Allobranchiibius huperziae: one gene and its partner. The protein of the gene in region 2 interacts with the protein of the main gene of each other region in a pairwise test. Links are inferred from orthologs where the notes say so. Each region holds a gene or a part of one and is shown on either strand. Other genes may lie near its edges.

Region 1 (3,446 bases), 660 kb from region 2 along the record:
CCCGCACCTCACCGGCGGGCGCCGGGCCGCACCACCGGCCGTGATCGGCGTCCAGCAGGTCCACGCCCAGCAGTTCGGCGGTGCCGACGACGACCCGTCGGGTCGCGGGTTGCACCTCGACGACGTACCGCTTGGCGCCGTCCTCGCGCGGCACCTTCAGCCCGAGGCCGCGGCGCTGCCCGACGGTGTACGCGAACGCCCCCTCGTGGGTGCCGACGACCTTGCCGGCGTCGTCGACGATCTCACCGGGAGCCGTGCCGAGCCGTCCGGTCAACCAGCCCTTCGTGTCGCCGTCGGCGATGAAACAGATGTCGTGGCTGTCCGGCTTCTTGGCGACCGAGAAGCCGCGCGCGGCCGCCTCCTCGCGGATGTGCGGCTTGGTGGTGTCGCCGAGCGGGAAGAACGAGCGCGAGAGCTGCTCGGCGTCCAGCACCCCGAGCACGTAGGACTGGTCCTTGGCCGGGTCGACCGCCCGGTGCAGCTCCCGGCCGTCCGGGCCGTCGACGATCTGCGCGTAGTGCCCCGTCGCGACCGCGTCGAAACCGAGCGCGAGCGCCTTGTCCAGCAACGCCGCGAACTTGATGCGCTCGTTGCAGCGCAGGCACGGGTTGGGGGTGCGGCCGGCGGCGTACTCCGCGACGAAGTCCTCCATGACGTCCTCGCGGAACCGGTCGGCCATGTCCCACACGTAGAAGGGGATGCCGAGCCGGTCGGCGACCCGTCGGGCGTCGCCGGCGTCCTCGATGGTGCAGCACCCGCGCGCGGATTCGCGCAGGGTCGCCGCGGACTGCGACAACGCCAGATGCACACCGACCACCTCATGCCCGGCGTCGAGCATCCGTGCGGCGGCCACGGCCGAGTCGACCCCGCCGCTCATGGCGGCAACGACGCGCATCACTGACCCTTCGGCCGGGCGCCGGCGCGGCCCGCGTGGTGGGCGCGCTGAGCGCGCTCGACGGCGGCCGGAAGCGCGTCGAGGAACGCCGCGACGTCGCTGTCGTCGGAGGTGTGACCCAGGGAGAGGCGCAGCGCGCCGCGAGCGCGGGCCTCCGGCACGCCCATCGCCAGGAGCACATGGCTCGGACGCGGCACGCCGGCCTGGCAGGCCGACCCGGTCGAGCACTCGATGCCCGCGGCGTCGAGCAGGTAGAGCAGGGAGTCACCGTCGCAGTCCGGCACGAGCAGGTGCACATTGCCCGGCAGCCGCCGTTCGACGTCACCGACCTCGTGCGGCCCGCTCACCGTGATGTCGAAACCCGCGTCGAGCGCACCGCGGATCATCTTGTCCCGCAACGACGCCAGCCGGTCGCTCTCGGCCGCCCGGCCGTCGGTCACGAGGGCCGTCGCGACCGCCATCCCGCGGATTGCGGCGACGTCCAGGGTGCCGCTGCGCAGCCCGCGCTCCTGGCCACCGCCCTGAGTCAGCGGCCGCAGCCGCACGTCACGCCGGGCGAGGAGCACCCCCACGCCGAGCGGTCCGCCGATCTTGTGCCCGCTGGCGGTGAGCAGGTCGGCCCCGACCGCTGCGAAGTCGATCGGCAGGTGACCCATGGCCTGGACCGCGTCCGTGTGCATGGGAATGCCGAATTCGTGGGCTACGGAGGTGATCTCGGCGATCGGCTGCACCGTGCCGACCTCGTTGTTGGCCCACATCACCGACACGAGGGCGACGTCCGCGGGATCCTGCTCGATGGCCGCGCGCACGCGTGCGGGATCGATCCGGCCGAGCGGGTCGGGCTCGACCCAGGTGATCCGCGCGCCCTCGTACTCGACCAGGAAGTCGACGCAGTCGAGCACCGCATGGTGCTCGATGGCCGAGACGATAAGCCGGGTACGCCGCGGGTCGTCGGCCCGGCGCTGGTAGTACAGGCCCTTGACCGCGAGGTTGTCCGACTCGGTGCCCCCGGAGGTGAAGACGACCTCGGACGGTCCGGCGCCGAGCCCGGCCGCGATGGTCTCGCGCGACTCCTCCACGACGCGTCGGGCCGCACGGCCGGCCGTGTGCAGCGACGAGGCGTTGCCCGGGACGGCCATCTGCTCGGCCATCGCGGTGACGACCTGCGGCAGCGCAGGCGTCGTCGCGGCATGGTCGAGGTAGTGGGGCATCGGTCGATTCTACGATCCGGTCCTGGGACCCGCCCGCGCCCGCTCCCCGTCTTTGGCAGACTGCTCGCTGATCCCACCCGATGAGAGGCCCGCTTTGTTCTCCCGCGCCACGCGCCTCGGCGGTCCCGCCGCACTCGCCGTTCTCGCGACGTCCGTGCTCACGGGCTGCAGCCACGGCGCGCCCGCGAAGGCCGTCCGCACCACCGTCGTCGCCCCCAGCGGATGCTCCGGCCCCAAGGACGTGTCCTACTCCGGCGGCGCGACGGCGTACGACGTGCCCGTCCCGACCCCCGACCACCGTGCGGTGGCCACCCAGGTCGGTGCGCCCACCCTGTCGCAGGTCTCCAGCGGGGAGAGCAGCTACCGCATCGCGTCGGTGCACATGTCGGCGCGGGTGGTGCAGAACGGGTCGTACGTCGTGTCCCCCGGGTCGCTCGTGATGCTCGACCCGCAGGGCAGGGCGTGCCCGCGGCCCGCGCACAACCCGCTGGCCGGCGCCTTCCCCCTCACGACGATCGACGAGCAGCGCGGCGCCGACGGCAACGTCGCCTTCCTGGTGCCGGCGGACGCCGACCTGGCGAACTACTCGGTCGTCTACGTGGAGAACCCGACCGACCGGCGCGCGCTCGCGAAGTGGTCCAAGCAGGGCACCGCTCCGCAACGCACGGTGACCGATGCGTGCGACGGGCCCCGCACCGCGTACGACCGCAAGGGCGTCGCGACAGTGCACTTCGGCCGGACGATCTCGATCATCAACGGCGGTATCGGCGTCACCGTCACGGCGCAGGCACCGACCCCTCGCACGCTCGGCCCGTCCCCGACCGTCCCCGGCGACGTCGACGGCGTGGCCGTCAGCCTCTCGGTCACCGCGCGGGGCGCTGAGGCGTACGTCGATCGGCGGCAGTTCGTGCTGCTGGACGGGGGCGGCCGGACATGCCGCTTCGGCAGCATCCCCTCGCCCGGCGAGACCCTCACCAGCACGCTGGTGAAGCCGAACGGATCGGGGCGCTACACGATCATCTTCTGGGTGCCCAAGGGCGCACAGCCGCGCAGTTGGACGCTGCTGCAGTTGACCTCACCGACGAGCAAGCGGGCGGCAGCGGCCTGGTCGACGTCGGCCAAGTAGCCCCCCGCGTTTTGGACATGCAGATCGGGGCATATTCGCCCCCATCTGCATGTCCGAAAGATCAGTCCGCGAGCCGGGGCGGGAAGCCGCCGGTCGCGATCGGGCCCCAGCGGGTGGGAGTGACCCGGATCAGGCACTTGCCCTGCCGGCGCATGGCCTCGCGGTATTCATCCCAGTCCGAATGCTCCCCGGAGATGACCCGGAAGTACTCCAC
Region 2 (3,628 bases):
AGGTCATGGTGCTGAGGGTGATGTGGAACTCGACCTCGTTGGCGGTGACCGTCTTTGTCGGCCCCGCCGCGGCCGGGGCACTGGATGACGACGAACCGGACGACGAGGTGGCCGGCGAAGAGGAGCTGGACGACGAACTCGGCGCCGAACTCGACGATGAACTGGTCGAGGAAGCGCTGGCGGCAGAGCTGGAAGAAGTGCCTGAGCTGCCGCCGCAGGCGGCGAGCGCGACGGCCAGGCCGACACCTGCGATCGCGACGGCGGGGAAACGGACGAGGGACTGGGACATGTGAACTCCTGCGATCGATGCGGTCTTGCCGGACATCGGGCGCATCGGTGCCCGCACCGTCAGGTGCCGCTGCATCGCACGTCCGGTTGGTAGTACGGAGCGGACGGCCAACCGGTTCACCTCACAGCCTCATTGTTTTTCAGCGACTTCTCCGGCTCGACCTCAATGCAGCCTTCACACGCCCCGGCACGTCGTGCGCACTTGCGCTCGGCGACGTGGTCTCATCGAGGGGTGACAGTTCGCGGAGTATCCCGGAGGGGGCTGGTGGGGGGTGCTCTGGGAGCGCTCGGCGCCGCCACGGTGGCGGCGTGTGGAGCCCCGGCCGCGATCATCCCGGCCGCACGGACGAGCGGCCCTCCCCGGACGCCGACCAGCACGCCGACCAGCAGGCCGAGCACCGTTCCGGCTGCCGCCGAGCTGCCGGGAGGCGGCCGCACGATCTTCCCGTCGCGCTTCCTCTTCGGGTGGTGCGGCTCCCCTGGGGCGCCCGCCCTCGGCCAGCTCGGCATCGGTGATCTGGACGTCCAACTGGACCGGATGATGAGTGCGTGCCCGGCGTGGTCCACCGGTCGGAAGATCCTGCCGGTCGTGGAGTTGATCGCGACCGTCGTCCAGGGCGCGCCCGGCGGCGACGGACTCTTCCGCGCGAGGGTGAGCGACGAGGTCATCTCGACCTGGCTGACCGCCGCACGGGCCCACGGCGCCCTCCTGCTGCTGAACATCCAGCCCGGCCGCGCGAGTTTCCTGGACGAGGCCCGCGCGTACGAGCACTGGCTGACCGAGCCGGACGTCGGGCTGGCACTGGACCCGGAGTGGTCGATCCGGGCGGGCCAGCGACCCGGCGCGGTCTTCGGCTCGACGACCGGCGAGATCGTGAACGACGTCGCCGCCTACCTCTCGGGGTTGGTCAGCGCCCACAGGCTGCCGGAGAAGGCCCTGGTGGTGCACGTGCTGCGCCCCTCGATCCTGCGCGACCAGTCCGCGCTGCGGCCGCACACCGGCGTGGCGCTGGTGAAGTCCGTCGACGGGATCGGCGCCGCGGAGGACAAGACCGACACCTACCACCTGGTCATGAAGGACACCCCGGCGTTCGTCGCACCGGGCTTCAAGCTGTTCTTCCAGGAGGACGCGCAGGCCGGGCCGTTGATGACCCCCGCGCAGGTGCTGGCGCTGGTGCCGCGCCCTGAGTACGTGCTCTACGAGTGAGACAGCGACGAGCGCGGGCCCCGAAGGACCCGCGCTCGTCATCTGCTCGTGTGGATCGGCTCAGACGTTGAAGCCGAGCGCCCGCAGCTGCTCGCGGCCGTCGTCGGTGATCTTGTCCGGGCCCCATGGCGGCATCCAGACCCAGTTGATCCGGAAGCTGTTGGTCAGGCCCTCCAGGGCGGCCCCGGTCTGATCCTCGATCACATCGGTGAGCGGGCAGGCGGCGCTGGTCAGCGTCATGTCGATGACCGCGTTGGCCTCGCCGTCGACGGTGATGCCGTAGACGAGACCGAGGTCGACGACGTTGATGCCGAGCTCGGGGTCGACCACGTCGCGCATGGCCTCCTCGAGGTCGGCGACGTTGGTGGGGCTGGTGGTCGCTGGCGTGGTGTCCGTCATGGGGTACCTCCGGAGGCGGGGACGGTCTGTGGGTCGATGGTGGTGCCGAGGACCTCGGCCTCGGTCAGGGCGGCGGTGTAGGCGCTCCACGGGAGCAGTGCGCACTTCACCCGGGCGGGGTACTTCGCGACCCCGGCCAGTGCCACGCCGTCGCCGATGACGTCCTCGTCGCCGGCGTCGGTCCCCCGGCTGGTGAGCATGGCCTTCATGGCCTCGTAGGTGCGCAGCGACTCCGGGACGGTCTCGCCGGTCACCTCCTCGGCGAGGATCGAGGCGGCGGCGACCGAGATCGAGCAGCCGATGGCGTCGTAGGACACGTCGGCGACCCGGCCGTCCTGCACGCTGACCCGGAGGGTCACCTCGTCGCCGCAGGTGGTGTTGACGTGGTGCACCTGCGCGTCGTACGGCTCGCGCAGGCCGGCGTTCACCGGTCGCTTGGAGTGCTCGAGGATCAGCTCCTGGTAGAGGTCCATCAGGCTGCTCCCGTCTCGAGACCGAAGATCTGCGGCACCCGGTCGAGCGCGGTCGCGAACGCGGCCACGTCCTCCAGCGTGGTGTAGACGGAGAAGCTGACCCGGGTGGACGCCGTGATCCGGTGAGCCCGGTGCAGCGGCCACGCGCAGTGATGGCCCGTGCGTACGGCGACGCCCGCGTCGTCCAGGATCTGGCCGACGTCATGCGGGTGCACTTCGTCGACGCTGAAAGCCACTGCGCCACAACGCTTCTGCGGATCCGTCGGACCCAGCACGGTGACCCAGGGTCGCTTCGCAAGCTCCTGCAGCACAGCGGCGGTGATGACCCGGTCGTGCGCGAGCACGCCATCCATCCCGAGGGCGCTCAGGTAGTCGCACGCGGCACCCAGGCCGACGGCCTGGGCTGCGACGGGCACCCCGGCCTCGAAACGCTGCGGCGGCGCGGCGTAGGTCGAGCCCTCCATCGTCACCAGCTCGATCATCGAGCCGCCGGTCAGGAAGGGCGGCATCGCCGCCAGCAGTTCGGAGCGGCCCCAGAGCACACCGATGCCCAGCGGGCCCAGCATCTTGTGGCCGCTGAAGGCCAGGAAGTCGACACCGAGCGCCGCGACGTCGACGGGCAGGTGCGGCACCGACTGGCAGGCGTCCAGCACCACCAGAGCGCCGACCCGGTGGGCCGCCGCGACGAGGGTCTCGACGGGGTTGATTACGCCGGTGACGTTGGAGACGTGCGCGAACGCGAGCACCTTCGTGCGCTCGGTCACGATCGATCCCAGGTCGCTCAGGTCGAGCTCGCCGGTGCCGGTGACGGGGATCCACCGCAGCGTGGCGCCGGTGCGGCGGCACAGCTCCTGCCACGGCACGAGGTTGGCGTGGTGCTCCATCTCGGTGACGACGATCTCGTCGCCCGGTCCGATCCGCAGCCGACCGGCGACCTGCGGGTCGGCGCCGTCGAGGGCACCGGCCGCGCCGGCGTTGCTGAATGCATACGCCACCAGGTTGAGCGCCTCGGTGGCGTTCTTGGTGAAGACGACCTCGTCCGGCTGGGCGCCGATGAAGGACGCGATCGTGGCGCGGGCGCCTTCGTACGCGTCGGTGGCCTCCTCCGCGAGCTGGTGGGCTCCGCGGTGGACGGCGGCGTTGTGGTGCTCGTAGAAGTCCCGCTCGGCGTCGAGCACCGCCACGGGCTTCTGCGAGGTGGCACCGGAGTCGAGGTAGACCAGCGGCTTGCCGTCGCGCACCGTGCGGGACAGCAACGGGA

Evidence for each region.
Region 1: the proteins of sufU (region 2) and HNR15_RS11625 interact in binary tests that used the Escherichia coli proteins (3 or more experiments, as listed by UniProt). The link is inferred for Allobranchiibius huperziae from one-to-one orthologs.

The regions. Positions count from the first base shown.
Region 1 is NZ_JACCFW010000001.1:2,477,264-2,480,709, forward strand. The notes cover bases 1-2,817. They hold HNR15_RS11625 (cysteine desulfurase family protein), read right to left. Parts: upstream 2,107-2,817; coding sequence 895-2,106; downstream 1-894. Other genes in these bases: mnmA (tRNA 2-thiouridine(34) synthase MnmA), read right to left, coding at 1-895; HNR15_RS11630 (DUF4352 domain-containing protein), read left to right, coding at 2,201-2,817. Outside these bases: more of HNR15_RS11630, read left to right, coding at 2,818-3,232; HNR15_RS11635 (PPOX class F420-dependent oxidoreductase), read right to left, coding at 3,294-3,446. UniProt on the Escherichia coli protein: Master enzyme that delivers sulfur to a number of partners involved in Fe-S cluster assembly, tRNA modification or cofactor biosynthesis. Catalyzes the removal of elemental sulfur from cysteine to produce alanine.
Region 2 is NZ_JACCFW010000001.1:1,815,246-1,818,873, forward strand. What follows is about bases 630-3,628. They hold sufU (Fe-S cluster assembly sulfur transfer protein SufU), read right to left. Parts: upstream 2,368-3,628; coding sequence 1,891-2,367; downstream 630-1,890. Other genes in these bases: HNR15_RS08625 (hypothetical protein), read left to right, coding at 630-1,495; HNR15_RS08630 (metal-sulfur cluster assembly factor), read right to left, coding at 1,556-1,894; HNR15_RS08640 (cysteine desulfurase), read right to left, coding at 2,367-3,628. Outside these bases: HNR15_RS17940 (plastocyanin/azurin family copper-binding protein), read right to left, coding at 1-7; HNR15_RS17945 (hypothetical protein), read left to right, coding at 1-293; more of HNR15_RS08625, read left to right, coding at 554-629. UniProt on the Escherichia coli protein: A scaffold on which IscS assembles Fe-S clusters. Exists as 2 interconverting forms, a structured (S) and disordered (D) form. The D-state is the preferred substrate for IscS.